Regions from separate parts of the Alcanivorax xiamenensis genome, predicted to be linked through region 1. Evidence: predicted binding sites of a transcription regulator. Region 1 holds the regulator's gene; the other holds the start of a gene.
What was found. The regulator LexA, encoded in region 1, represses DNA repair genes until DNA is damaged. The targets are predictions, from matches to a motif close to TACTGTNTANNTANACAGTA.

Region 1 (14,670 bases):
GCCTGATCGGTCCGTGAGCCATGCGACTGGCCGGCCAGCGGGCCGGCCGGGGTTTCACTATGTCATCGCCGGGCCGGCGCGGGGGTGGTCATTCCAACGGCACAGCAGCGCCGCCAGCGCCCGCGCCTGTTCACGCAGCGCCGCCAGCTCCCGCACGGTTTCCTTCTCGCCCTGATAAAGCGGGATCTTGCGCAGAGCCGCTTCCAGTTCCGCATCCGGCGCCGCCAGGCGCTGCACCTCCACCGCCCAGCGAATCTGATGCACCAGCATGTGAAACAGCGCCAGGCGGGTTGCAAGACTGAACAAGGCCAAGCTCGGCGCATCGAAATCAGCGAAGGACAAACGCGCCAGCACCGCCGGTTTCGCCTGATCCCCCTCCGCCACCTTCAAGGAGGCGCTGCGCGGCGTCTCCAGCAATAGCGACAACGCGCCGAACACTTCTCCCGGAGACACCCGGTAGACCACCGGCGGCGGTGAGCCTTCGCCAAGCACCCACAGTTCGCCGCGCAGCAGAAAATAAAGCCCGCGGGCCTCGGCACCGGCCTTGATCACCAGCTCGCCCGGAGCGGCTTCCAGAATCCGGGTAGCGGCCAGCAACAAGGCACGCTGATCGGCATCATCACGGGACACTTCATTGAAAAACGGCACGCCGGAAAGTAACGACGCCACCCTCGCCTGCTGAGAACGTTGCCATTCGGCCTGATTCATTTCTCCCCCAACCCACGGCGGCCCCACAGTCTTGGAACCGCTTGTCCGCACGCCATTCGCCGCCAAGGCAGCTCCCACAAAGGAAACTACGAAGCCGCTGTCGGAGCTTGCTTGCAAGCGAATGGGATAGGTCCGGGTGTTTGTATTATTCGCTGGCAAGCCAGCCTCCCACGGAGAGGTGCCACAAGCCACCGTGGGAGCTGCATTGGCAGCGAATACAACACCACGACGGCGCCTCCCCCCCGGGAAGCGCCGAGCGCATAGCCTAGCCTGGATGGCCATGCAAGGCGAGTGGAGAGCGCTTTGTAACAACATCGGGGATGACAAAAATACTGGACATATTGTACTGTTCGTATTATCAGTACTCCATTCCCGTCGTGGCGACCCACAGGAGACCGACATGAGCAGCAAACTGACCCTCCGCCAGCAGCAGGTACTGGATTGCATCCGTGACTCCCAGGCGGACACCGGCATGGCCCCCACCCGGGCGGAAATCGCCGAACGAATGGGGTTCCAGTCCAAGAACGCCGCCTCCGATCACCTGCGGGCTCTGGAGCGTAAGGGCTATATCCGCCTGCACAGCGACCGCTCCCGCGGCATTCAGCTTTTGGAGTCCGCCCTCGGTGACGAGGACGAGCTTCCGGTGGTGGGCAAGGTGGCCGCCGGCACCCCGATCGAAGCGGTGGAAAACGTGCAGCGCACGGTACCGGTGCCGCGAGGACTGTTTCGCCAGCGGCCCACCTACCTGCTCCAGGTGCAGGGCGACAGCATGATCGACGCCGGCATCTTCGACGGCGATCTGATTGCCGTGCGCAAGAGCGAAACGGCCCGTTCCGGTGAAATCGTGGTGGCCCGCATTGGCGAGGAGGTGACGGTGAAGACCCTGCGGCTGAACAAGTCCGACGCCACCTTGCTGCCCGCCAATGAGGACTACGAGCCGATCCAGGTGCCCGCGGATCAACTGATCATCGAAGGGGTGTTTGTCGGCCTGATCCGCGATCCGAACGCGCATTAAGCCCCGGTTTTCCCCCGGGGAGACAAAATGCGTGGCCACCAGTTACACTACGCACGCATTTGCGTTTTCTCCGCGGCACCCGTGGTCCTGTTGTCGCCACCTTGATGGCCGGGGAATGAAAAGCCATGACCTTCCGTAGCGGCCATGGAGGCACCATGGAACGTAGCCTGAGACGGAACCTTCATGAACGGACGGTCAGGACCTAAGAAGCACAGTGATAACGGCGACATCAGTCGACGTGCCAGGGAGGGTCGGGCATCCCAATGGATGCCAAGCGCCGGGGGCGCATCACGGGTTCTCTCACGGCATGTCCGCCGTGTTCTCTGTGTCTGTGGTTTGTTATTGCTGAGTAGCTTTGCCATGAACGACACCCGTTTGTTAGCGCCCTGCCCGTCCTCCCCCAATTGCGTGTCCAGCCTGGCCACGGATGAACGGCATCGGGTGGAACCTCTTCCAGGCTACGCCGATCGCGCCGGCAGTCTCAAATTACTGAGCGAGGTGCTGGCCACCCTGCCCCGCGTCAGCTTCGAGCAGGTGGGACCGGCCCGCTTGCAGGCCCGTTTCACCAGCCGCGTCCTCCGCTTCGTTGATGACGTCACTTTTTACGTGCACGAGAATGGCGGTATTGAAGTGCGCTCCGCGTCCCGGGTCGGATACTACGATTTCGGCGCCAACCGGCGCCGGGTGGAGGATCTGCGTGAGCGGCTTGAAGAACGGCTGGGCGGCCTGACGCCGGTTCAGGGCCAAGGCGCCGGATGAGTATGCCGGGATCCAATACGTTTCCGTCCAGCGAATGTCCAGCCGATGAGTGCCAATGGGCCGATATCGGTGTCAACCTGACCGACCGTCAATTCGCCGAAGACCGTGAAGCGGTGTTACAACGGGCCCGCGAGGCCGGGGTAACCCGTCTGTTGTTGACCGGCACCAACGTCGAGGAATCCCGGCAAGCAGTGGCGTTGTGTCAACGCTACCCGAACCAGGGCCTGTTCTGTACCGCCGGCCTGCACCCACACAGTGCCCGCTTCTGTAACGACGACGTCCTGTCGGAATTACGGGAACTGCTGGAGCAACCGGCGGTGGCCGCGGCCGGCGAGATGGGCCTGGACTTTAATCGGGATTTCTCCCCACGCCCGGATCAGGAGAACGCCTTCGAGGCACAGCTGGCGCTGGCGGTGGACCATGGCAAGCCGGTCTTTCTGCACCAAAGGGATGCCCATGACCGCTTCCTGCCAATACTGAAGGCCTGGCGGGACCGTTTGCCCGCCGTGGTGGTGCACTGCTTTACCGACCAACGCCGCCCGCTATTCGACTATCTGGACCTGGACTGCTTCATCGGCATCACCGGCTGGGTCTGCGACGAACGGCGCGGACGGGAGCTGGCCGAACTGGTGCCGCACATTCCCGGTAACCGGTTGCTGCTGGAAACCGACGCGCCTTACCTGCTGCCCCGGGACTTGCCGGAACCGCCGGCGAAAAAACGCCGCAATGAGCCCTGCCTGCTCCCCTGGATCGGCGCACGGGTGGCGACCCTGCGGGGGGAAACAACGCAGGCTCTGGCCCAGCAAACCCTGGCCAACACCCTGGCGTTTTTGCAACGGGACTGGCCGGCCGCGCTGACACACACTACGCCGGCACACCCTTAGCCCTTAGCCCTTAGCCCTTAGCCCTTAGCCCTTAGCCCTTAGCCCTTAGCCCTTAGCCCTTAGCCCTTAGCCCTTAGCCCTTAGCCCTTAGCTGCTAAAGCCATTGTGGGAAGCTTGCTTGCAAGCGAATTCTTTGGATAAAAGTAACAATTCGCTTGCAAGCAAGCTTCCCACAGCGGCTTCGTGGCCCAGAGTGGATTCGAAGCGATCAGAGCAACCGCTCACCCATCAGAAACGCGCGTACGTCCAGCAGTCCGAACGGCCAGGCCAGCTCCTGGTCGCCCCGGCGCAATACCGGAATACGCTCACCGTACCTGACGATCAGATCGTCGTCCTCGGCAATGTCGATGGCCTCGATGGCCAGCATCGGATCCACGGTCAGCAGCATGTCCCGGGCCCGCTCACACAAATGGCATCCCAAGGTGGTGTAAAGCGTGACGCTCATGGTGTCTCTCCGTGACGAATGGCAAAGCAATGGTGCAACCCGTGACGGCGAAAGTCCTCCGGGGTGCTCCATTGGGTAAGGTCTTCCACCTGATACCAGCGACGAATGCTTTCATCCATCTCGAAGCGGCGGAAGTTGCAGGAAAAGTACAGGACACCGCCGGGCTCGAGCCTTTTGAGAATACGGCGGATCAATTCGCCATGATGCTCCTGGACCACGAAATCCTGGCGGCTTTTGTTATTGGAAAAGGTGGGCGGGTCACAAAACACCACGTCGAACTGCTCGCGGCAGGTTTCCAGCCAGCCCATCACATCGGCCCGTTCCAGCGGGTGGGCGTCACTGGAAAAGCCGTTCAGGGCCAGGTTGCAGGCGGCCCAGTCCAGATAACGGCGCGACGCATCCACCGTCACCACCCGGCGGGCACCGCCCACCAGGGCATGAACGCTGGCGGCACCGGTATAGGCGAACAGATTCAGGACGCGTTTGCCGGCGGACTCCTCAGCCAGCCGCAGCCGCATCGGCCGATGATCCAGGAACAGGCCGGTATCCAGATAATCATTGAGATTCACCAGCAGATGGGCACGCCCTTCGCGCACCACCTTGTATTGGCCCCGGCTGTCCAGCTTCTGATACTGACTGTGCCCTTTCTGCCGCTCACGGGTGCGCAGATGAACCTGCTCTCGGTGCACCGCCAACGCCGAGCGCACCGCGCTCACCGCCCACTGGCGGCGCTCCTTGGCCTTTTCAGGGTCAATCGAGGACGGCGCCTTGAATTCCTGTACCAGCGCCTGATCGCCATAAATATCCACCGCCACATTGAACTCCGGCAGATCACGATCATAGAGGCGATACGATTGAATATCCTCACGCTCCAGCCAGCGGCGCAGGTGTTTACCGTTCTTGCGCAGCCGGTTCAGCAGCGGCACCGCCCCCTCCGGCGGCGCGAAACCGGGCTCCGCCGCCACCCGCAGCGGTGACTCCGCCACCGGCGGCCGTGGGCGGTAGACGCGGATATAGTTCTTCAGCGGGCCGTTGAGCAGGCGATACTGGCTTTGCAGCGCCATGCCGCAACGATCCAGAGTGGTGACATCGGTGCCCAACAGCACCGCGGTCCAGTTGAGTGCCCTTTGCCCCATCAAACGACCGAGACCGGCGTGCAGCCAGGCGGAACGCTCCCGTTCTTCCAGGCGCTCGCCCCAGGGCGGATTGGTCACCAGCAGACCGGTGTCGCCCAGGTCCCGCTGACGCAGGGCGCCCAGTTCGCGCCGCTCCAGGTGTAGCAGGCGCCGTACCCCGGCCCGCTCGGCGTTATCCATGGCGAACTGAATCGCCCGGTTGTCCACGTCGAAGCCCTTCAGCGGCGGTAACGACGGCAGCTTATGCAAGGTGGCGGCGGCCTCTTCGCGCAGCCCTTCCCACAACGCCCGCCGGCACCCGCGCCAGGCCATGAAGCCGTAGTCCTGACGCAAGGCGCCCGGCGCCACGCCGCCGGCCATCCAGGCCGCCTCGATCAGCAGGGTGCCACTACCGCAGAACGGATCCAGCACCATGGAGGGACGGTCCGGATGGTGCCAACCACCGGCTCTGAGTATGCCGGCGGCCAGATTCTCGCGCAGGCGATAGCCGCGCCGATGCAACGGCGTGCCGGCCAGATCCAGCCACAAGTGGGCCTGATTCTCGTCCAGACGCCCGCGCACACAGCATGCCCCCAGTTCACTGTCCGAGACACGCAACGATGGCGGCAGCGCCCGCGCCAACCGCCGGGTGCTGATACGGTTATCACCACGCACGCCCTTGCCGTGCTCAAGATTGAGGAACAGCGGCGCGCCGGCCGCCACCAGGGCCGGCCAGTCCAGCGCCGCCGCCAGTGCTTCGGGGGCTTCCTCCGCGCTGATCTCCAGGGTCACCAGCGGTAGCAACACCCGCTCCGCCAACCGCGACCACAGGCATACCCGCAGGCCGTCTTCCTGGCGCCCGTCGATGATGACATGGGCGTTACCGGTCTCTGTTACGGATATGCCCAGTTCCTCCAGTTCCTCGGCCAGCAGCGGGGCCAGGCCTGGCAGGCAAGTGGTCACGAACTCCATGGGAAATGCCTCATCGGTGTTTGCACAGCTTGGTGCCTCGGAACAATTATCAGCCAAATCAATGGGATGGGCTAACTTTCACGAAACCGTCAAATATGCGGCATCCGTTTAACCACGCCGTCACATATTGCCGTTCGTTATTCGACACGGGCGGCCCCCTTTCCCATACTCGAAGAATGGTTTGCGCGATAACGAGCGCGGACCAAGGCACTACCAACACCTGATCACTCGTGCTCGCCACCGGCATCACGGGCCTTTGAGCCAGGGGATTAATGCCCGGAATACGAATCCGGGCGGACAGATGGCTCGCCCCGCCGGAGAAGATTCCGTATGGAATCAGGGCGGCGCATTGTGACACAGAGAGGATCAGCAGGATATTCCCAGTCATTACGATGAAGGAAAGAGGAAAGTGTCCATGAAAAGACAGAAACGGAGTCGTGAGGAGCGGGCCTACAGCCGCGGATACCAGGCCGGTTACAAAGGAAAATCCAAAGACTTTTGTCCCTTCGACGCTTTACAGGCGCGCAGCAGTTGGCTGAACGGATGGCGTGAAGGACGCGTTGATCAATTACATGGCCTGGTGGGTGTCGCCGGCATCCACAACCTCAAGGATCTCCGCTGAACGTAAGGGGGAAATGAACCGGATATGATGAACCGATAAAGCAACCCGTTCTCCACAGCGCCGGCGCTCTTGGCGCCGACCCCATAGGGCCCCACCCGGGCCCTTTTCTTTGCCTGGCATTTTTGTTGAAGACGGCGGCGCTGGCCGGGACTTCTGGCAACACCGTCTTTCCCGTGTAAGATGACCCGGTATCCAAGGAACCGGATGGGGTCCACCATGCCGCCGTTGAAAATCCTCGCCCTACTCTGTGGCGTACTCGTTCTGACCGCCTGCGATCCCGGCTCCGTCGATGAGCAACTGAGTCAGTTGGACGCCGAACAGAAACGCTATCAGGAACGTTTGGCGGAAGTACCGGACGATACCGTACGCGAACAGCTATCCCGGCTCGTCGATACCGCCTTCTGGATGCGCCGGGCCGAACTGCGGCAAAGCCTGCCGCCGGCAACCCCGGAGTACGCCTCCCCATCGCTCGCGATCCTCGCCGACTACCGCTCCCCCCAGGCTATGGCCGACAATTATGTGCGCGGTTTGTTGATCGAACACAACCCGAGACTAATGCCGGAACGGACCCAGATCGTGCTGCCGTTCGACTACCCCTTCGAGCATGCCCTGTCGTGGACAGCCGCCACACTCTCCGACGGCACCCGGCTGACGCCAACGGCAAGCCGCCCCGGCATGATCGACCGGCCCGCTATCTATCAGGAACGCCGTTCCGGCCTGCGCACCGTAATGCCGGGCAACCAGGAAGCACCGCCGGTGGCAATGCTGCAGGGCCGGCTTGCCCTGACCGTGCCAAGAGGCGTTGAACACCTTGCCTTCGAGGCAAACCAGCAGGGGGAAAGCCGTACCGTCGGCGACATCGAGGTGACCCTGGTTTCGGTGGATCATCACCAGGCCACGGTGGCGGTGAAAACCGATGCGGACAGCGCCTTCCCCGGCGGGGACTCGGTGATCCTCAACGCCCGCGATGATAGCGGACGCACTCTGGCCACACTGGGGGTGAACACCGGGCCACCGGGTCTTGAAGCGGCCATGCTGGATCTGCTCGACGCCACCATTGATGATGCCATCGATGGCAACGGGATCGACCCGGAGAGCGTGAAGTCACGGGTGGAAGCCCGCCAACAGGCTCTGCGTGAAGAACATGGCGACACGTCTTACCATCAGGCCACGTTCGCCGGGCCCATCGCCGAACTGGAGGTTCTGCTGGTGGGGGTGAACGGTTATCAGCACCGCGAAGAAACGCTGACGCTCACCCCGGTGCAATTCCAGGCCGCCACCAATACGCCTACTCCGATCGCCATTCCCACCACCGCCACGGTGTACGATCCGACGCTCCGGCGTTTCGATGAGACCCGGCCCTGGGAGTGGCCGCCCGACCGTTTGAGCCGGATCATCACCGTTTCCCTGGTGGGTCTTGGCGAGGTGGCCGGCCACCAGGGGACACCCGCCTCGGTGCGGTTCCATTACCCCTCCGTGCCCAGCGACCACTTTATTTCCGCTTTTGATCGTTTCGAGAAACTGATCGAGGTGGCCTTCCTGGACTCCGAGGGGGAGCTGATTCCGTTACCGGACGAACAGGACCAGCGCGAGCAATGGTTTCGCTTCACCGTGAACCGGTTGGAGTACCATCCCCAAGCCTTTCCGACCCCGCCCGCGCGGGTTCGCGGACGTCTGCTGATCAATCAGCGTCCGGAGATCCAATCCCGGTGGGTGCGGGCGCAGGCCCTCCCGGAAGGGGCCCGGTTACTCGATAATATGTTCGTCACCGCACCCTCACACGACAATCGCCAGTTGCTGGTGTTGGCGCAGGATGACAGTGGACGTTACCTCAAGCATCTCGCCACCGTGGGCTACCATTATCACCGCGACCAGTCACGACCTCCGCAATGGGCGCACCATTTTTACGGCACGCCGGAGCGCTTGTTACTTGTGCGCCCCGGCCGCGAACAGCAGGTCGAGTATCACTTTGACGTGGCACTGAAACAGTAAGCCGGATACCACCGAGCCGGACTAGCGCTTACCTGCCCTCGGCCAGGCCCGGGCGATCTCGCCGATCAGTTCCGGGCCCCGGTAAATCAGGCCACTGTAGATCTGCACCAGATCGGCACCGAGACGCCGCTTTTCCAGGGCATCCTCGCCACTCATGATGCCGCCGACACCGATCAACGGCACGCGGCCATTCAAGCCGCGGCTGACCACGTCCAGCGCGCGGTGAGCGATCGGTTTCAGCGGGGCACCGCTGAGGCCACCCTGCTCGTCACCCTGTGGCTCGCCGGCGACAAGAGGCCGCTCCAACGTAGTGTTACCGACACAGACCCCGTCAATACCGTGCCGCACGAAGGCTTCCGCCATGGACGCCAGTTCCTCGTCGCTGTTGTCCGGAGCGATCTTGACCACCAGCGGCACCTTCCAGCCATTGCGCTGGTCGAGCTTGCTCTGCTCCTCGCGCAAAGTGCCCAACAGCGCATTCAATGCCTCGCCATGCTGCAGCTCGCGCAGGCCCGGTGTGTTCGGCGAGGACACGTTGACCACCAGATAGCTGGCCAGGGCATGCACCTTGCGCTGGCAGTGCAGGTAGTCGTCCACCGCCTGCTCCATCGGCGTGTTCTTGTTTTTGCCGATATTGATGCCGAGCACGCCTTTGTAGCCGCTGCCACGGACCGCTTCCACCAGGTAGTCCACGCCTTTGTTATTGAACCCCATACGGTTGATCACCGCGCGGGAGCGGGGCAAGCGGAACAAACGCGGCCGCGGATTGCCGGGCTGCGGACGTGGTGTCACCGTCCCTATTTCGAGAAAACCAAAACCCAGATCCGCCAGACCCCGGACGCAGTCTCCGTTCTTGTCCAACCCCGCCGCCAGCCCCACCGGATTGGGGAAGTCCAGCCCCATCACCCGCACCGGCCGGTCCGGTATCCGGCCCGGATAGAGCTTGCCAGCGCCATGGCGCAGGGCCGCCAGAGTAAGATCGTGGCTGCGTTCGGCGGACAGGGAAAACAACAGGGGGCGAGCGAGGGAATAAAGCATGGGCGTTCCGGTTCCTTCGTGGGCGACAACGGCCGGGATTATATCGGGAACCAAGCCGTCCTGCCCGGTTTGCGAAGCCGGCATTCGCTGCCAAGGCAGCTTCACACAGAGGAAGCCACGAAGCCGCCGTGGGAAGCTGCCTTGGCAGCGAACTCTGGGGCAGCAGTAGTCTCTCGTTTTATCCTACCTCCGGTCAGGCAAGGCGGAGGGCAGGAAATCCCTCTCGTCCGGTAACGTTTCCGGAAACACCAGCGCGCCGGCTGCGCCAGTCTCGGTGAAGCGCAAATGATAGCGCCCCTCGCGCAGGTCGTGATAGGCATCCAGAGCGGTCCACACCGCCGGAATCCGAGGATAGCATTTGCTGTAGGCCAGGCTGACCCGCCACAGCGCACCGCTGAGGTCGTACTGGTCCGCCGCCGCGATTTGCCAGCTGTCCTCGTCGATATAGAAACGGCGGCGCGAATAAATGTGCCGCTCGCCTTCCCGCAGGCGCCCTTCCACCACCCACACCCGGTGCCGCTCCCAACGGGTTCGTGCCGGATTCAAATGCCCCCGGCGCAGGAGTTTACCCTCCCGCTCCAGATCGATATGGAAATCGTTGTTGTAAGGGATGAAGCGTTCCACCGGCCGCGGATACAGCAACCGCCAGTGGTACTTGTCCAGGGCCCCGTTGAACAGATCCGCGTCGTCGACGGTGCGCAGACCGTCACTGCCGGCCAGCACGGCGTCGTAAGCGATTTCCGGCGCCCGGCGCACGCGCTGCCGCCCCACATCATAGCCCCAGGACTGGCGTGGCATCCGCGCCGGGTCGAGGGTGTCGTACATCAACACCGCGCCGCCGGCCAGCCGCGCCGGCGCCAGGATCCGCGAGTAGTAGTACAGATAGCGGGGCCCGAGGCGCTCGCCGTTCAGGCGCTGATCGTAATAGGGGAAGTACAGACTTTGTCGTGCACTGACGCGGCGATAGCCACCACTGGCGCGCACCGACAGCTGGCTGGACTGGCGCTCCATCAACACACCCCGCCAGCGCAGCACATGATTCCACATTGCCTGGCGGCCACGGGCGCCGGCATCGCCGTGCGGTATGGGGAACGGGATACCGCCAAAGGCCCCGGCCACCCCGCGCCCGGAAAGCTTCGCGCGCACCGCGTTAAGAGCGGTATTGCGATAAACCCACTCCGGCGCCGTCGCGGTGCGGCGGCTGCGGTAGACCGGCAGGTAAAAGCTGTCGGGATAGCGGCGAATCATCGCCGCCACCCCTTGCGGCAGGTCGGCCTCGTATTGGTTCAGGTTGCCCGCGTCAATGCGCAGCAAAGGCTGATCCGTCGCCGGGGCCCGGCAGCCATCACCGCGCCATCGGGGAATCGCCAGCGGCGATGAGGACGGCTCGGTATTGCCGGCCCGTTCACCCCCCAGCGGGGTCAGGTCCGCGGACAACCGCCGGGCGTCCTGCTCACTCACCGCCGCCGAGGCCGGCTGCACCGCCAGCCCGACGATCAGCCCGGCCAGCAAGAGCAACGGATAGCGTTTCATCAGGCCCCGAGAATACGATCCAACACTTCCGCCAGATTGGCGGAGGCCCCTTCACGCACCTCGTTCAAGGCCGTGCGCAGCGACGTCGACAGGTCCTCCCGCAGACGATCCAGCCGCGCCGCGCCGTTACCAAGCCGGGCGGCGATTTGTGGATTGATGGCATCCAGTGTCTTCAGCGTCTCGGCGAACAGGCGATGGCCGCTGCCGTCCTCGGCGTGGAAGGCCGAGGGGTTGCCGTTGACCAGGGTACCGATCAGCGCTCGTACCCGGTTGGGCTGGGTCCATTCGAAGGCGGGGTGGGACATCAGCGCCCTCGCCCGCGCCACGGTGGCCGGCCCGGGCACCGCCGCCTGTACCGCGAACCACTGGTCCATCACCAGCTCTTCGTCCCGCCAGCGCTCGGCGAACTGCTCCAGCGCCGGCCCGGCGCCGTCCAGGGCATTGCTCACCAGAATCCCCAGGGCTCCGATCTCCTCGGTCATGCAGGCGGCATCACGGAAGGTCCGCCCTAACTCGTCGGCGATACCGTCGGCTTCGGCCAGGCCCAGGTAGGACAGGGCCAGCAGACGCAGACGGCGTTTGCCCATGGCATCACCGTCGGCGCGATATTCCGGCTCATGCAGGGACTCGGCCAGGCGCCACCAGTCCTCGCTTAAAGCCTGCCCCAAAGCCACCTTGAACGCATGGGCGGCGCGGTGCACCCGGCCCGGATCCAGCGGCGAATGACGGTCGCCGATGGCGGTCTCGGTGGGCAGAGTCAGCAGCAACGCGGCCTGGGCCGGATCCTCGGCGGCACGCCGGATCACTCCCTCCAGGGCCGGACGCAGCCGTTCAAGTTGCTGCCCGGCGCTCTCACCCTGCTCGATCATTCGCGCCAGCGCCGAAAAGTACAGACGTTGGGCCGCATCCCAGCGGCAGAAGCCGTCGCTGTCGTGAGCCAGCAGCGTCCGCAGTTGGGTTTCGTCGAAGTCGTAGCGCAGGATCACCGGCGCCGAGAACCCGCGCAGCAGGGAGGGCGTCGGCTGGATCGGCAGCGGGAACGAGAAAGTCTGCGTGGCCCGCTCCAGAATCACCACGGTTTCGGTGTCACCCTGGTCGTTCAGCGCCAGCGGTTTACCTTGCGGATCCAACAGCGCCAATTTGACCGGAATCATCAGCGGCTGTTTGTCCGCCTGCCCCGGGGTCGCCGGGGTATGCTGGCTCAGAGTCAGGCTGTAGAGGCCATCCACATAGGTGTCCTCGGCACTGACGATGGGGGTACCGGCCTGACTGTACCAGCGTTTGAACCCAGTCAGGTCCCGCCCGGACACTTCCTCCATGCAGGCGACGAAGTCATCGCAGGTCACCGCCTTTCCGTCGAAGCGCTCGAAGTACAGATCCGTGGCGCGGCGGAAATCCCCGGCGCCCAGCAGCTCATGCTGCATGCGCACCACTTCCGCGCCTTTTTCGTACACGGTCAGCGTGTAGAAATTGTCGATCTTCTGATACTGCGCCGGACGCACCGGGTGGGCCAGAGGGCCCTGGTCTTCCGGGAACTGGTGATTGACCAGGAAATTCACATTCTCCACCCGCACCACCGCCCGCGAATTCATATCCGAGGAGAATTCCTGATCCCGGAATACGGTGAAACCTTCCTTGAGGCTAAGCTGGAACCAGTCCCGGCAGGTGACCCGGTTACCGCTCCAGTTGTGGAAGTACTCGTGGGCCACCACCGATTCCACCCGCTCGAAAGCGGCGTCGGTGGTGGTGGCCGGATGGGCCAGCACACAGGCGGTGTTGAAGATGTTGAGGCCCTTGTTTTCCATCGCGCCCATGTTGAAATGGCTGACGGCGACGATCTGGAAGATGTCCAGGTCGTACTCACGGCCGTACACCTTTTCATCCCAGGCCATGGCTTTTTTCAGTGACACCATGGCGTGGTCGAGTTTGTCCAGATCCCGGTGTTCAGCGTAAAGATGCAGGGCCACTGCGCGACCGGAAGCAGTGGTAAAGGTGTCCTTGAGGCAGGCCAGATCGCCAGCCACCAGGGCGAACAGGTAGCAGGGCTTGGGGAACGGGTCTTCCCAGGTGACCCAGTGCCGGCCGCTCTCCTTGTCATCGTTGCCCTCTTCCCCACTGGCCACCGGGTTACCGTTGGACAACAGCAACGGGTAGTGCTCGCGGTCGGCCCGCACCGTGGTGGTGAACCGGCTGAGCACGTCCGGGCGATCCGGGAACCAGGTGATGCGGCGGAACCCTTCCGCCTCGCATTGCGTGCAATACATGCCGTTGGAGCGATACAGCCCCTCCAGAGCGGTGTTCTTTTCCGGTTCGATGCGAACCACCGAGGTCAATTCGAAACGCTCCGGCACCGCGAACACGGTCAGGCGGCCCTCCGCCTCGCGATAGCGGGAAGCCGGCAACGGCGCACCGTCCAGACTCAGTGACACCAGTTCCAGGTGCTCGCCGTCGAGCACCAGGTCTTCCGGTTGGTCTTCCCGGGCCGGATTACGCTCCAGCGTCAGGGTGGCGGTGACCAGGGTGTGGCCGTCACGGATATCCACGTCCAGATGGGTACGCGGGACCAGATAGGCCGGCGGCAGATAGTCCGCCAGGCGGGTAACATTGGCCGGGCTGCCATCACGCATCAGTGCTCTCCTTTCCGCTCGGGGGCCGGTTGCAGATCCACTGGCTGATCACTGTCCGCTTCACTGCTTTTGCAATGGGAAGGCACATAACCGGTACGCTCTTCTTCAGGCAGGTTCCTGGCTTCCCAGGCGATGATGGCCTGCAGGCACAGTTCCCGCTGCTCGGCGGAAACCTGGCGGCCATCGGGCCAGCGCCCCAGTTCCACGGCACGACGCAGGCCGTGCCACACTTCCAGGGTCATGGAATCAATCAACTGCTCGAAATTGGAAAAATTCATCATCCCTCTCGGGTTGTGACATGGTTGGGACGGCGGTCGGCCATCAATTATGGTTCATCGTGGTGGTGTTGTCGGCCTTGGAGACATAAAAAGGCCGCTACAACGCCGCTGTGGGAAGCTTGCTTGCAAGCGAATCATGGGGCCCGGAAGCCCTTCGCTTGCAAGCAAGCTTCCCACAGCGACTTCGTGGCCCCTTCCGTGCCAGCGGTGGTCCACCCGCTTTACTCCGAGACGAACCTCAATTATCCCCCGGACGGGTGCTCCAGCCCAGTTTGGAACGGCAGGCCTGGTAGAAATCGTGCCCCGGCGGGTGGATCAACTGCAAACGATGGGGCTTTTTGCGAATGGCGATGACGTCGCCCAGTTGTAATCGCACTCCGGAAGTGCCGTCGCAGCTCACCAGGGGGTTCACTTTCTCGGTGGTGATCTGGATCTTGATCTCGCTGTTACCGTCCACCACCAGGGGCCGGCTGGTCAGGGTATGGGGGTTCATCGGCACCAGCACCATGGCATCCAGACGGGGATGCATGATCGGACCGCCGCCGGACAGAGCGTAGGCGGTGGAACCGGTGGGCGTGGAGATGATCAGGCCGTCGGAACGCTGCCCATAGACGAAATGGCCGTCGATGATCAGCTCGAAGTCGATCATGTGGACACTGTCACCGGAGAGCAGCACCACGTC
Region 2 (14,670 bases), on a different contig from region 1:
AGAACCGACAGGAACAGCTCATAGACCTCGGCGGACGTCAGCGGCTGATTGGATATCACCGTCACATCACGGGCCCGGACCCGTGGATCGACCACGAAGTTCTTGCCGGTCATCTCCGCCACCTGGCTGATAAACGCCTGTATATCCGCATTACGGATATTGACGGTCCATGTCTTGCCATCGGCGTTCTGCACCACCTGGTCCTGGCCGGCGCGCTGCGCGTGGGCCGGCAGGCTCACGGACACGACAAGGACAGCCAGAATGCTGCCTAGGGCCGGTGCCAGGAGCCTCTTGGCAGAAACTCCACGATGCTGTTTCAGGGGCTCCATAAAGGTCTCGCTACGGTGGATAACTCACGGTGAATTCCTGATCGCCACGCTGTACCACGATGGTGGCGCTCTGGGACTCCTGGAACGACTGCAGTGCCGCCAGGTCATTTTCCTCGGTGCCCAGGAGATACCCGTTCACCGACAAAATCACGTCGCCTTGATTCAGGCCGACCTGCTCGATCAGTTGTTTTGGCGCGGAAGAGCCCAGCGAATACCCCTGGCTCTCGCCACTGGCAACAGCCTTGAGGCCGAGCTGACGAATCAGTGTGGTGCGCTGCTGGCCAAGGTCAGCCTCACCCGGCGAGGATTCCTCGGGCTGTCTTGGCGGAGGAGGCGGCGGCGGCCGGGACGATACCGAGACCCCGCCGAGCGCGGCCAGCTCGCTCAGGCGCAGAGTTTCCAACTGCCCCACGCGTTTGAGGATGATACGGTCGGCGTAAATCTCTTCGACGGTGGCGTTGCCGGGCAAGGCATCGCCGATGTGGTACAGCTCGGCGTCCCCGCCGCTCTCGGCAATAATGGCGGAAGACTGGCTGCGATCCAGACTGCGAAAGACACCGAGCAGTTTCAGTTTAAGGCGGGTATCCGGCGCGTCGACAGGCTTGTCGCTGACGTCCTCCTCCGCCTGGTACACCCCGAACAGGTTCCAGGCTTCCATCTCCGACGGAGAGATGCCGCGACGCTCCCCGCTCTGCCCGGACGCGGACATGGTGCGCAGCCCCGATTCCGGTACCGGATCATTGGGGCCGTAACTCAGCAGCCAGACGGTCTGCGCGATCAGGTAGGCAAGCCCCACCACCAACAGCAACATCACCGCCATACGGAGCGGAGGCTGCCATTGCTGCGCATTTCCCCTTTGGGCCCACTGAATCATAAAAGCGTCACTTCCCGTTATCGTTATACCAACCGCCACCGACCTCCGCCGTTCCGATACCGGAACTGACGACCCAGGGCTGGCCGGATGTCCTTGTTCACCCGGGCCCGCCGCATTGACACACGTTCACGGGTGCCGACGTCGACCGACCCTACAGCGGACACATTACCGTAATATAAAAAATGCGGTTTTTTTTCCAGCGCTATCTGTCAGCGTCCCGGCGGAAACGGCTGACTCATCTGGAACACCACATCGGAGGGATCCCCCCCCTGGCTGACCCCGAGCAATTGGGGCCACGCCCTGAATACTTGTACGTTCAGTTTTTGCTCCGCCACCCGGGCGGCAACCACTTTTTTCTGTTCGGGGTCCGTCACCACCAGCGACGGGCCGGTCTCCATCATGCTCAGACGCCCCTGAAGAGGCGGCACCGGCGCCGACTCACCGCGCCCCCAGCCAACCGTGCCCCCACTGTAATCAAGGGTGCCTTTGGCATCGACCACGGCATCATCGGCGAGTTCCAGAGCAATCAGGGTTACCCTTACCGTGCCATCGGCCTGTCCCTGGGGAATATAGCGGCTTACCATCGCCACCGGCACGCTGGCGCGCCATTGCTCCAGACGCCAGTTACCCCAGGCGGCGCCCAGCCAGCCTTGCACATCCAAATCGTTGGATACCATGGCCAGATCAAGCCCCGGCGTCAATCCGTGCCAATTGACCTCCCAGCGCGCCCGCCCCTGTTGATCGCGCCAACTGACCGCCGCGGAGCCGCTCCACCAGCGCCCCCGGGCGTCGGCCACGGTCAGCGGCGCGCCCCCCGGGCGCAGTTGCGGAATCCGCTCCACCAGCACCGCCGCCGGCATCAACACAATGAGAAACAGGATCAGACTGACGACAAACACCGCCCCCAAGGCGAAACCACGACGCATCATTTCAATCCAACATCCGACATCCTGCCGGGCATGCGATGGTGCCGGCACGGACGTTTGTTTTCCATGGCATACATGGTCATGAATCCACTACACCCCAATGAACTTGCCTGGCCGTGTCCTGATGGACCGACTGGTACGACCGCGCCAGCAACGAAGTCGAAACGTTAACTGTACCTCAATCCGGAGCCTGCTAGCACCTGCTCAAATAGGGCCAGTGCCGCGCGCAGGGCAAGACGGCGCGATTTCACAAGACGGGGCACCAGGGTGGACCATCACGATGACACGCCCATGACGCCCTTTCCCCGGGGCGGGATGGCCATGAAGCGACGGTGACAAGCGCGTCGAGGAAAGCAGGAAAAGGGCCGGCATCAGGAGAAGAAAAAGATCGTTGCCCCGGGAGCGGGGGCAACGAAAAGATGCCAACTGTCTGGATTGATACTTGATGCCGCCTGGCCACCTCGGCGACGGGCAACCTGCCGCGAAATGGTGGGCCGCATTAACAAGACGAGCCGCGACCGCCATGACCGTCGTTTTGTCATGGAATATTCACGGGACCAGGACATTCAGGAAAGGGAAGCTGGAAATCCGCCTCGCGGGGACGCCCAGGGGCAGACGGCCCCCGGGCAGGAGTGGGTCGGGCAGTCAGAACGGGATATCGTCGTCGAAATCGTCGGCCGGGCCACCGAAACCGCCACTTTGACCACCACCGCTCTGGCCGCCGCCCTGGTTGTAGTCATTGCCGCCTTGATCGTAGCCGCCTTGCTGCTGGCGGGGCGCGCCACCGCCCTGGCGGTCGCCGCCACCGAAGCCGCCACCGCCTTCGCCACGGCCATCCAGCATTTGCATTTCGTTGGCGACAATCTCGGTGGTGTAGCGGTCCTGGCCGTCCTGCCCCTGCCATTTACGGGTACGGATCGAGCCTTCAATGTAAACCTTGCTGCCTTTCTTCAAGTATTCACCGGCGATCTCGCCAAGCTTGTTGAAGAACACCACCCGGTGCCATTCAGTACGCTCCTGCATCTGACCGGTCTGCCGGTCCTTCCAGGTTTCCGAGGTGGCCAGGCGGACATTGGTCACCGCCCCGCCACTGGGCATGAAGCGGGTTTCCGGATCGGCACCCAGGTTGCCGATCAATATCACTTTGTTCACCCCTCTCGCCATGGCCTTTCACTCCCTCAAATTCGACTGGCCGCCCTGCGGCGGCGTAACTGGATAAACGGGTATTCTGTCAGTTTTGCCCTTCGGCGGCGAGGGCCTGGAGCGCGTGCTCGTCAAGCAGCTGATTATCCACCTTCAGCAGGGCCAGATGCTTCTCGGTGACCACCACCGCCTCCAGCACACCGGGCACGGCACGCAGCCGCTCCACCGTATGGCGCGGGTCGTCGGCGGGGTTCAGTTGAATGACCCGGTTATCGAGCTTTGGCAGTTCCTTCATGCCGGCCAGACGCCATAACCAGAACAGCGCCATGGCGGCGCACCCATAGAAAACCGCCTCGGCGCCCACCCACTGAAACAGGGCACCGCCCAGTTGCCCGCCGATGAAGACGCCCAGGAACTGGCTGGTGGAGTACACGCCCATGGCGGTGCCACGGGTACCGGCTGGCGCGGCTCGGCCAACCATGGAGGGCAACAGGGCTTCCAGCAGATTGAAGGCCATGAAATAGACAAACAAGGCCAGCACAAAGTGCCACAAGGTCTCGCCGGCCACCGCCAGCAACACCTCGGCGACGATCAGCAAAGCCACCGCCGCTCTTTTGATCGGTACCGCGCCATGGCGCTCCGCGGCGATGATCAGCGGGATCATGGCCAGGAAACCCGCCACCAGAACCACCAGATACAGCAGACTATGCTGCTCCAGGCTCAATCCGAGCCGGGATTGCAATAATTTGGGCAGCACCACGAAGGACGCGGTCATGGTCAGATGCAGCACCAGGATACCCAGATCCAGGCGGCGCAGATCAGGGCTGCCAAGCACCTGCCGGAACCGCTGCGACGGCGGCAGCGCCTCATCCTGCATCACCTTTGGCGCCGGCACCCGCAGCGCCACCAGCAACGCCACCGCCCCGAGGGCCACGGTCAACCAGAACAGGCCGCTCAGTCCCAGCCAGTGAGCCAGCAGTGGCCCCAGAATCAGTGCCAGAATGAAGGAACCGCCCACCGACATTCCGATCAGGGCCATTGCCTTGGTACGGTTGCGCTCGCTCACCACATCGCCGATCAGCGCCATGATGACGCTGGCGATGGCACCGGCCCCTTGCAGGGCACGCCCCAGGATAACGCCGTGGATGGTGTCACTCAGCGCCGCCACCACGCCACCGGCCATGAACAGGGCCAGACCGATCAGTAGCATCGGACGGCGCCCGAAGCGGTCGGAGAGCATACCAAACGGGATCTGCAGACACGCCTGCATCAAACCGTAGGCGCCAATGGCGGTACCGATCAGCAGCGGGGTGGCGCCCTCAAGCTGCCCACCGAACACGGCGAACACCGGTAGAATCATGAACAGCCCGAACATACGCAGGGCAAAGATCGCGGCCAGGGAACCGCTGGCACTGATTTCCGTGCGCCGTAGCGCGGCGGTGGGCTGATCCGTCATGGTGATTGACAACTGGTGCGACTGGTTAGGGGCGGCAAGTGTACCAGATTCCCCCGGCACCGGGCGGGAACAAAACGACCGGATACCGATCCGAATCAAGCCCGAACCTGTAAAACCTTGTCAGTTAAGGCAATAGCAAATTGAACCGCCCCGCCAGGGGTGATAGATTTTTGCACAATACGGTATTTTTCGTAGCCACTCCGATAGCCTCAGCGCATCACGGAAGACTCCATGGACAAAATCCCTGCTCAGAAGGTGTACGTGGTTGGTAACCAGCACCTGCAAAACGCCCTGCTTACCGAGTTTCTCGCTAAGGAGTCCATTCCCGCCACCGCCGTGAAAACGGTTGACATGGTAGCCGAAGACGATCTGGCCGGAGCGGAGCAGAACCTGTTCCTGGTGGATTACCATTCGGTGGACGTCAACGATGTCATCAATCATCTCCTGGCCGTGGACCAGCGCCTGGATTGCGACGTGCTCACCGGCGTCTTCAACGTGGACGACGACGCCTCCCTGTCGCGTCTGGCCGGCCTGCCGATGGTCAATGGCGGCTTCCTGCACGACTGCCCCCAGGGCCTGCTGACCAAGGGTATCAAGGCAATTTTCGAAGGCGAGCTGTGGTTCCCGCGCAAAGTGCTGCAGCAATATCTGGTGAAAAGCCGCGCGTTCAACAAGACCTTCTCACGCAGCGAAGTGAATCTGACCGACCGCGAAGTGGAAGTACTCAAAGTCATGGCCACCGGCGCCAAGAACTCCGAGATTGCCAGCGCCCTGAACCTCAGCCCCCATACCATCAAGACCCATATCTACAACATCTTCAAGAAGATCAACGCTTCCAATCGCCTGCAGGCGGTGAACTGGGCCCAGGAAAACCTGTGATTCCCCCCGGCCGACACGCATCGCGTGTCGGCCCTTCCAGTCCCGCCGCCGCCCGACCGTTCATTTCTTTTCTCCTTCACATCATTTCCCCTATACTCCACTGTTCATTTTGACAGTAGGTGGCAGTACCCATGGATACCATTCTGGTGCGCGGTGCCCGTACCCATAACCTGAAAAACGTGGACCTGGACATTCCACGGGACAAGTTGGTGGTGATCACCGGCCTGTCCGGTTCCGGCAAATCGTCGCTGGCGTTCGACACGCTCTACGCCGAAGGGCAACGCCGCTACGTGGAGTCGCTGTCCACCTACGCCCGGCAGTTCCTGTCGATGATGGAAAAGCCCGATGTCGACCATATCGAGGGGCTGAGCCCGGCGATTTCCATCGAACAGAAGTCCACCAGCCACAACCCACGCTCCACCGTGGGCACCATTACCGAGATCTACGACTATCTTCGGCTGCTGTTCGCCCGGGTAGGCGAACCCCGCTGTCCCGAGCACGACACGCCACTGACGGCCCAGACCATCAGCCAGATGGTGGATCAGGTACTGGCCATGGAGGATGGGGCCCGGCTGATGCTGTTGGCGCCAGTGGTTCGGGAAAAAAAAGGCGAGCATCTGCATCTGTTCGACGAACTTCGTGCCCAGGGTTTCGTGCGGGTCCGGGTCAACGGCCGTATCCACGACATGGACGACACCCCGCCCCTGGACAAGAACAAGAAGCACACCGTCGAAGTGGTGGTGGATCGTTTCAAGGTGCGTCCGGATCTGCAGAATCGTCTGGCGGAATCGTTCGAGACCGCCCTGCACCTGGCGGATGACATCGCCGTAATCGCCCCCATGGACGGCAAGGGCGAAGAGACGACTTTCTCCGCCAAATTCGCCTGCCCCCACTGTGGCTACTCCATTCCAGAACTGGAACCCCGCTTGTTTTCATTCAACAACCCGGCCGGTGCCTGCCCGAGCTGCGACGGTCTGGGTGTCAAACAGTTCTTCGACGAGGACAAGGTCATCACCAGCGATGAACTGTCCCTGGCCGAGGGCGCGATTCGCGGCTGGGACCGCCGCAACGTCTACTATTTCCAGATGCTCACCTCTCTGGCTGACAGCATCGGCTTTGATATGGATGTGCCGTTCAAAAAACTGAGTAAAACCGTCCGCAAGAAGATCCTCTACGGTACCGGCAAGGAAAACGTGGAATTCCGCTATCTCAACGACCGTGGAGACATCATCAGCCGCAACCATCCGTTCGAGGGCATCATCCCCAACATGGAGCGCCGCTATCGGGAAACCGAGTCGGACGCGGTACGCGAGGATCTGGCCACCTACCTGTCGACCTCCACCTGCCCGAGCTGTCACGGCTCCCGGCTTCGGGAAGCCGCCCGGCATGTGTTCATCGACGAAACCACACTGCCCCAGGTGGTGCGCATGGCGGTGGGCAAGGCATTCGACTATTTCGATCAACTGAAACTGGCCGGCAGCCGGGGCGAGATCGCCGAGAAGATTCTCAAGGAAATCCGTGACCGTCTGCAGTTCCTGGTCAATGTCGGCCTGGACTATCTGACTCTGGAGCGCAGCGCGGAGACCCTGTCCGGCGGTGAGGCCCAGCGTATCCGCCTGGCCAGCCAGATCGGCGCTGGCCTGGTGGGGGTAATGTACGTGCTCGACGAGCCCTCCATTGGCCTGCATCAGCGCGACAATGAGCGCCTGCTCAGCACCCTGACCCGGCTGCGTGATCTCGGCAATACCGTACTGGTAGTGGAGCACGATGAGGACGCCATCCGTATGGCGGACCATGTCATCGATATCGGCCCCGGCGCTGGCGTGCATGGTGGACAAGTGGTGGCCCAGGGCAAACCGGAAGACGTGGCCGGCAACCCCCGGTCCCTGACCGGTGACTATTTGTCCGGCCGGCGCGCCATCGCCGTTCCGAAAAAACGGGTCGCCGCCAACGACCGCTGGCTGGAACTCACCGGCGCCAGCGGCAATAACCTCAAAGACGCCCATCTCAAACTGCCGGTGGGCCTGTTCACCTGCATTACCGGCGTCTCGGGTTCCGGCAAGTCCACGCTGATCAACCACACCCTGTACCCGGTGGCCGCCACCCGCCTGAACAAAGCCACCACTCTGCGCGCGGCGCCGTATCGGGAGATCAAGGGGCTCGATCACTTCGACAAAGTGGTGGATATCGATCAGAGCCCGATCGGCCGCACCCCGCGTTCCAACCCGGCCACTTACACCGGTATTTTCACACCGGTGCGGGAGCTGTTCGCCGGTACCCAGGAAGCCCGCTCCCGCGGCTACAAGCCCGGCCGTTTCAGCTTCAACGTCAAGGGCGGCCGCTGCGAGGCCTGCCAGGGCGATGGCGTGATCAAGGTGGAAATGCACTTTCTGCCAGACATTTATGTTCCCTGCGAGGTGTGCGAAGGCAAACGCTACAATCGGGAAACCCTGGAAATCACCTACAAGGGCAAGAATATCTACGAAGTGCTGGAAATGACCGTGGAAGAGGGTCGCGAGTTTTTCGACGCGGTGCCGGCTTTGCAACGGCGTCTGCAGACCCTGCTGGACGTGGGTCTGAGTTACATCAAACTGGGCCAGGCCGCCACCACACTGTCCGGCGGTGAAGCGCAACGGGTAAAGCTGGCGCGGGAACTGTCCCGTCGCGATACTGGCAACACGCTCTACATTCTCGACGAGCCCACCACCGGGCTGCACTTCCAGGATATTCAGTTGTTGCTGGACGTCCTCAACCGGCTGCGCGACCACGGCAACAGTATCGTCGTGATCGAGCACAACCTGGACGTGATCAAGACCGCCGACTGGATCGTTGATCTTGGCCCGGAGGGCGGTGACGGCGGCGGCGAGATCATCGCCGAGGGCACGCCGGAACAGGTGGTCAAGGTCAAAGCCAGCCACACCGGGCGCTTTCTGAAACCTCTACTGGGAAAAAAATAAAGTTCATCGCGGATTGGCGGGAAATCGACTCTTTGTGATGGGAAGCCTTGGTGCTTCGCAGGCGGGTCTTGCGTGTATCCCGGGTGCCCATGACCCGCCGTGAATACATCCCTGTAGGCTTGCGTTCGGCGTCCTGCCTCACACAGTCATGGACACCCGGGATACACGCAAGACCCTCGGTCACAGCCAACCGAAGGGTTCTGTGTTCTTTCCACCCAACCTTGATTCGAAGTTGGGCACTTCAGAACTCGCGGAGTGTCGCCGGTCAGGACGTTCCAGGACCGTGTTTGGCCAGGGATGGCCAAACACGAGCTTACAGGGACGTATTCACAGCGTGTCCTGGAACGCCCTGACCGGTGACGCTCCCCTCCAGAAAGGCAAAACCCCGGATTGAAAGGAAGCCCTTCCCCTAATCCTCCACTGGGCGCCCGCGGTACATTCGTTTGCTTTTCTTCACCGGCTTGGGCGTTCTGGCCTGGGAAGGTTTCTCCTCTGAACGAACCGCCTGCCCACGGTACATCTGACGAGGCGCCTCGGGCTCAGCCGGAAGCTCCGGCGCCAGGCTATCGATTTCGCTCAGCAACGCACGGATCCGCGTGTCCTGGCTAACCCGGGCATAGTGTCTGAGCTGTTGGCGCAGGTCAGCATCAGACAATCGCAGCGCTACCGCGAATTCCTCGCGAATCCGGCGCCGGCATTGATTTACCAGACTGACCACCTGCCGGTGCATCAACCAGTGATCGCTCAATCCCGTGCTCATGCCTCCCCCCCTTTTTTCTGGCTCATCGCGGTTTAGCGGGAAGTCTCGCTCCAGCCGGGCTCCGTGCAGCCCCGATTCGAGTGAACCGCCGCGTTGCGGACGCCAACAACGACAAACCTTTCCAGGAGAGGAAAGGAGACCCGTATTGCTCGGTTACCTCGAAGACATCCATTCAGATCATGCTACGAAGCCGCTGTGGGAAGCTTGCTTGCAAGCGAATCGCCAACGACCCAGGGCATTCGCGGCCAAGGCCGCTTCCCACAGCGGCTTCGTAGCCCCTTCCGTTACAGACCCGCGCCCATGATTAAAGCACCGTGGCCCTCTAAACTGCGATGAACTTTTTTCTTTCCTGAATAAAGAAGCAGCATCCATGCCAAACGCGCACCGTAACGGAACATCCTTCCGCGAAAGGCACCCTGCCTCCTGGGAGATCGTGACACAACGCACACTTCAGACATCCGGCTCGAGCGGAGGCACGACGCTAACCGGATCGTCATAGAACATTCCTAGGTTGGGAAGTCCGCCAATAACTCAAGAAGGGAGCTCCCGCCATGCGTTCGACCGTGACTCGTTCCATGCTTGCCCTGTCCCTGCTCGGTCTGGCCACCGCTGCCTGCGCCAACAACGGCAAAGGTAACGGTTATGGCCACGGTGCCGATCACGGCCCCGACCGCCACCGCCCTGTCCATATCGCCGGCACGGTGGAACTGGGGCCACGCCCCTACTATCTGGTGGACGACATGGATCCCGGCCCGTTGAAGCGGCGCCTGCAGTCCTGTGCCGAGCGGAAACGCCCGCAACGGAGCACGGACTGGTCCATCGGCCACCGGGGTGCCCCGCTACAGTTCCCCGAACATACCGAGGAATCCTACCGGGCCGCCGCTCGCATGGGTGCCGGTATTCTGGAATGCGATGTCGCCTTCACCCGGGACAAGGAACTGGTTTGCCGCCATTCCCAGTGCGATCTGCACACCACCACCAACATCCTGGCCACCGATCTGGCCGGCAAATGCAGCAGCCCGCCCGTGCCGTTGGGCAATGGTGAATACGACTTCAGCAATGTGAGCTGCTGCACCAGTGATCTGACCCTGGAAGAATTCAAAAGCCTTGAAGGCAAGATGGACGCCGGCAATCCCGATGCCCGCACCGTGGAGGAATACATGGCGTCCACACCGGACTGGCGCACCGATCTCTACAGTCAGAACGGCACTTTGATGAGCCACAAGGAGAGCATCGCGCTGTTCCAGGAACTGGGCGTGAAAATGACTCCCGAGCTCAAGGAACCCAGTGTTCCCATGCCGTACGACGGGGACTACACCCAGGAACGGTACGCCCAGCAATTGATCAACGAGTACAAGGAAGCCGGCGTCTCACCCCGTCAGGTGTTGCCCCAATCGTTCAATCTGGATGACGTGCTTTACTGGATCAGCGCCGAGCCGGCCTATGGCCGCCAGGCGGTTTACCTGGACGATCGTGACGGCAGCGGACTGGACCCGCAAAACCCCGGCACTTGGGAACCGGACATGGCCACCCTGGCCGGTCAAGGCGTGAATTATCTGGCGCCGCCGCTGTGGATGCTGGTCACCACCGATGCCAATAACCAGATCGTTCCCAGCGAATATGCCCGAGCGGCCAAAGCCGCCGGGTTGCAACTGATTGCCTGGTCACTGGAGCGTTCCGGTCCACTGGCCTCGGGAGGCGGCTGGTATTATCAGAGCGTCAATGAGGCCATCGACAATGACGGCGACACACTGACACTGCTGGACGTGCTGGCCCGAGACGTAGGGGTGACCGCGGTCTTCTCCGATTGGCCCGCTACCACTACTTTCTACGCCAACTGCATGGGCCTGTAAGCAGCGCCTCAGGGGCCGAGGCCGGGCCCGGAGCCCGGTCCCCGCCCCGAGAACGCTTAGCGGATGCCGACGTACAGGGTGACCTTGTCGGTACTCTCGTAGACCTCATAGTCCGTATCAAACGCCCTCTGCGGCGCCTGCGCCGACTCGAAATAAGCCCATACCCGCGCCCAGGTTTCCGGAACGATCCTGTCCAGCGGCCCCTGCGCTTCAAAAGCCAGATAGTCGCCCGCATTGAGCACCGCCGTGAGGTAGTCGTCCGGCACCTTGGCCTCATCGGTGACTTCGACCCCGGCCAGCACGCTGTACTCGCCGTCCATGCCGTTACTGTACTCGGTGTAAACACCATACACCGGGGACCCCGCCGCCTTATCCGGGATCACCTCATTCAGTTTTTCGCTTTCAAAGCTTTGCCAGAGGCGGGGAATGCGGGCGTCATCCGAGCGCATTTCCAACTCATTACTGGTGCGTATCTGAATGCCGGCGATAATACGGCCAGGTTGTTTCACGACACGGGGCTCGGTCATAGATATCTCCATTGCGACGTCGGCGTAAGCGGCGCCGGCTCTCCGGCCAGCGCTCCGTGAAAGGGAAAATCAAAGCGCCTCCAGGATCGCCGCCATATCATCGGCGTGTTCTTCCTCCTGGGCCAGGATTTCCTCCATGATACGACGGGTGGTGGGGTCCTTCTCGCCCAGATAGGCCGCGATCTCACGATAGCTGTCGATAGCAATCCGCTCAGCGACCAGATCCTCGCGCACCATATCCCTGAGAGTCTCGCCTTCCACGTATTCCGCATGGGATCGACTTTGCAGACCTTCAGGGGAAAAATTCGGTGCCCCTCCCAATTGCACGATGCGTTCGGCCAGCCAGTCCGCGTGCTGTTGTTCCTGCTGGGCGTGTTCGAGGAACTCCTCGGCGGCGATACTGGCGTTGAGCCCATCCGCCATATAGTAGTGCCGTTTATAACGCAGCGTGCACACGATTTCCGTGGCCAGGGCCGCATTCAACAGCTCGACCACCTGGGCGCGATCCGCGTTGTAGCCTTCGGTCACCGCCCCTTGTTCGATGTGTTTACGAGCTCGCTCTCGCAGCGTTTTGATATCGGTCAGAAACGGTTGTTTGTCGCTCATGATACCTCCCCGCGGTTTCAGACATGGGAACCTGAGTCTGACTAGTGATGCTCTCCACAATCAGGGAACACAAGAGGGGGAAACGCAAAATTGCGTAAAGTCGGGGAGCACCGCCACACCTCAAGCCAGCGACTTCAGGGCTTCATCGAGACTCGGAGAGAATCTCAATTTCCCCGGCAGCGGCTCCATACCGGCACGGGCCAGGGTCTTGAGAGGCTGGAAACCCAGATCCGCTACCATCACCTGGCAACCACTGGCGGCACAGCGATCGACAAAACCCTGCAGAGCGGACACACCCCCACCATCGAGGACAGACACGCCATCCATATACAACACCACACCAGAGCGGCCGGCGGCCAGGCCGTCGGCCTCCGCGAAGACACGGTCGGCGGCGGCAAAGAACAACGGACCCACGATCTTGAGCACGCCCCACTGTTCCGGGATCTGATAGTCCCGCAGCCGGGGCGAGTTGGTGATGTCGGAAATCCGCGTCATGGCGGCGATTTCACGCATGAACAACAAGGCGGCCAGCAGTACCCCCACGGTGATAGCCACCACCATATCCAGAAACACGGTAAGGGAAAAACAGCTCAGAAAGACCAACACCTCACCCAGAGGAGCACGACGGAGCAAGCGCATTGCTTTATGCGCCTCGCTCATATTCCAAGCCACCATCATCAGCAATGCCGCCATCGCCGGCATTGGCAGATAGGCCAGCAAAGGCCCCAACACCACCATACCCAGCAGCACCACGGCGGCGTGAATCATGGATGCCACAGGCGATCTGGCACCGGCCTTGAAATTGGCGGCGGATCGGGCAATCGCCGCGGTGGCGGTGATACCGCCAAAAAACGGGGCCACCAGATTACCGATACCCTGCCCCAACAGCTCGCTATTGGCACTGTGGCGCTTACCTGACATACCGTCCAGGACCACCGCGCACAGCAACGACTCAATGGCACCGAGCATGGCAATAGCGAAAGCCGCGGGCACCAATTCCCGCCAGGACGCCCAGGACCAGAAGTGGCTGTTACCGCCCCCCGCACCATGATTCCAGGGCCAGTCGACGGCCGGCAGTACCGATGGGATCCCGTGCCCCAGGGAGCCGTCCGGCAACAGAAAGCTGAAACGGGAGCCCAGGGTCTCCACCGGCAGTTGATAACGGTTGAGGCACCACGCCAGCAGCGATCCGATCAGTACCGCCGGCAAATGGGCCGGTAGCGGTGTCTTCAGTCGCGGCCAGAGAATCAGCGTGGCCAGCGTTATCACCGCCACTAACAGACTGGGGCCATGCAGGCCGGGCAAGTACTGAATCAGCACTGACCATTTCTGCAGGTAGCCTTCCGGCGCCGGACCAGTGTGAAGGCCCAGAAAATCGCTGAGCTGCAGGGTCGCGATCACCACCGCGATGCCCGCGGTGAAGCCCAGTGTCACCGCCTGCGGGATGTACTCGATCAGCCTTCCGAGGCGGCACACCGCCATCAGGATCAGCATGACACCCGCCAGTACCGACGCCATCAGCAATCCGGGCAAACCGTGACTCTGCGCCACCGGGTAGAGAATCACCACAAAAGCGGCGGTCGGCCCCGAGACACTGAAGCGCGAGCCCCCGGTCAAGGCAATCAGAAAGCCGGCGATAATGGCGGTGTACAGCCCATGCTGGGGAGGCACCCCGCTGGCAATGGCCAGCGCCATGGACAAGGGAATGGCGATGACACCAACCGTGAGCCCGGCGACCAGGTCCTTTCTCAGCTCACCCGCGCCATAGCCTTCCGCCACGCACTCCCGCAGCGCATAACCTATTTTCAACGAGAACAGATAGCGACGGTGTGACATAAAGGCCAAATCCCATTGAAGAGAAATCAGATGAGTATTATATTCCTATTCAACATTCACTCAATGTTAATCAAATTAACATGGAAAAACGCACTGCCCGCCTCACCCTTCTTATTGATCCTCGCAAAAAGCGCGCATTCGAGCAGCTCTGCGCCCGTGAGGACGTCACGCCCTCACAGAAAGTACGGCAATTCATTCGGGAATATGTCCAGGCGCAACTGGGCCCGGATTGGCTGGAACAGGCGGATGCCTTTCCAGACCAGGAAGAGGACGATCACAAACAATCTTGAAAGAAGCAGCCGCCCACGACGGAAAAAGAACAGGGGACGAGCTTTGACGCCGCCGCTGAGGGCCTGAGGGGAGAGCCCGCCAGAAAGACAAGACACAAAAAAGCCGGGCATATCCCGGCTTTTTTGTTGATGCTGACCCGCCCTGAATAGAGTTGACACGTTCCGGCCCTGACTTTGGGAGAACGTGATGAATCAAAGGGTTAAGCGCACGCAGCGGGATTACACCCTGGCCTT

Region 2: uvrA (excinuclease ABC subunit UvrA) is a predicted target of LexA. The motif match lies at 5,706-5,725, and genes of this name have one in related genera.

What each region holds. Positions count from the first base shown of each region.
Region 1 is NZ_AQPF01000017.1:39,800-54,469, reverse strand. It holds gene A6D6_RS11935 (cyclic nucleotide-binding domain-containing protein) at 58-708, opposite strand; gene lexA (transcriptional repressor LexA) at 1,109-1,723, shown strand; gene A6D6_RS11925 (DUF1499 domain-containing protein) at 2,084-2,482, shown strand; gene A6D6_RS11920 (TatD family hydrolase) at 2,479-3,366, shown strand; gene A6D6_RS11915 (glutaredoxin family protein) at 3,575-3,811, opposite strand; gene rlmKL (bifunctional 23S rRNA (guanine(2069)-N(7))-methyltransferase RlmK/23S rRNA (guanine(2445)-N(2))-methyltransferase RlmL) at 3,808-5,898, opposite strand; gene rmf (ribosome modulation factor) at 6,314-6,520, shown strand; gene A6D6_RS11900 (hypothetical protein) at 6,725-8,512, shown strand; gene A6D6_RS11895 (quinone-dependent dihydroorotate dehydrogenase) at 8,534-9,550, opposite strand; gene A6D6_RS11890 (DUF1329 domain-containing protein) at 9,734-11,083, opposite strand; gene pepN (aminopeptidase N) at 11,083-13,710, opposite strand; gene A6D6_RS11880 (YeaC family protein) at 13,710-13,991, opposite strand; gene A6D6_RS11875 (NAD(+) kinase) at 14,227-14,670, opposite strand, start outside.
Region 2 is NZ_AQPF01000036.1:9,100-23,769, forward strand. It holds gene gspD (type II secretion system secretin GspD) at 1-245, opposite strand, end outside; gene A6D6_RS16545 (type II secretion system protein N) at 340-1,203, opposite strand; gene gspN (type II secretion system protein N) at 1,413-2,132, opposite strand; gene ssb (single-stranded DNA-binding protein) at 2,775-3,293, opposite strand; gene A6D6_RS16560 (MFS transporter) at 3,361-4,728, opposite strand; gene A6D6_RS16565 (LuxR C-terminal-related transcriptional regulator) at 4,960-5,607, shown strand; gene uvrA (excinuclease ABC subunit UvrA) at 5,739-8,564, shown strand; gene A6D6_RS16575 (hypothetical protein) at 8,974-9,324, opposite strand; gene A6D6_RS16580 (glycerophosphodiester phosphodiesterase family protein) at 9,876-11,177, shown strand; gene A6D6_RS16585 (GyrI-like domain-containing protein) at 11,234-11,704, opposite strand; gene A6D6_RS16590 (ferritin-like domain-containing protein) at 11,774-12,310, opposite strand; gene dauA (C4-dicarboxylic acid transporter DauA) at 12,431-14,146, opposite strand; gene A6D6_RS16600 (ribbon-helix-helix protein) at 14,227-14,436, shown strand; partial or broken gene A6D6_RS16605 (IS3 family transposase) at 14,624-14,670, shown strand, end outside.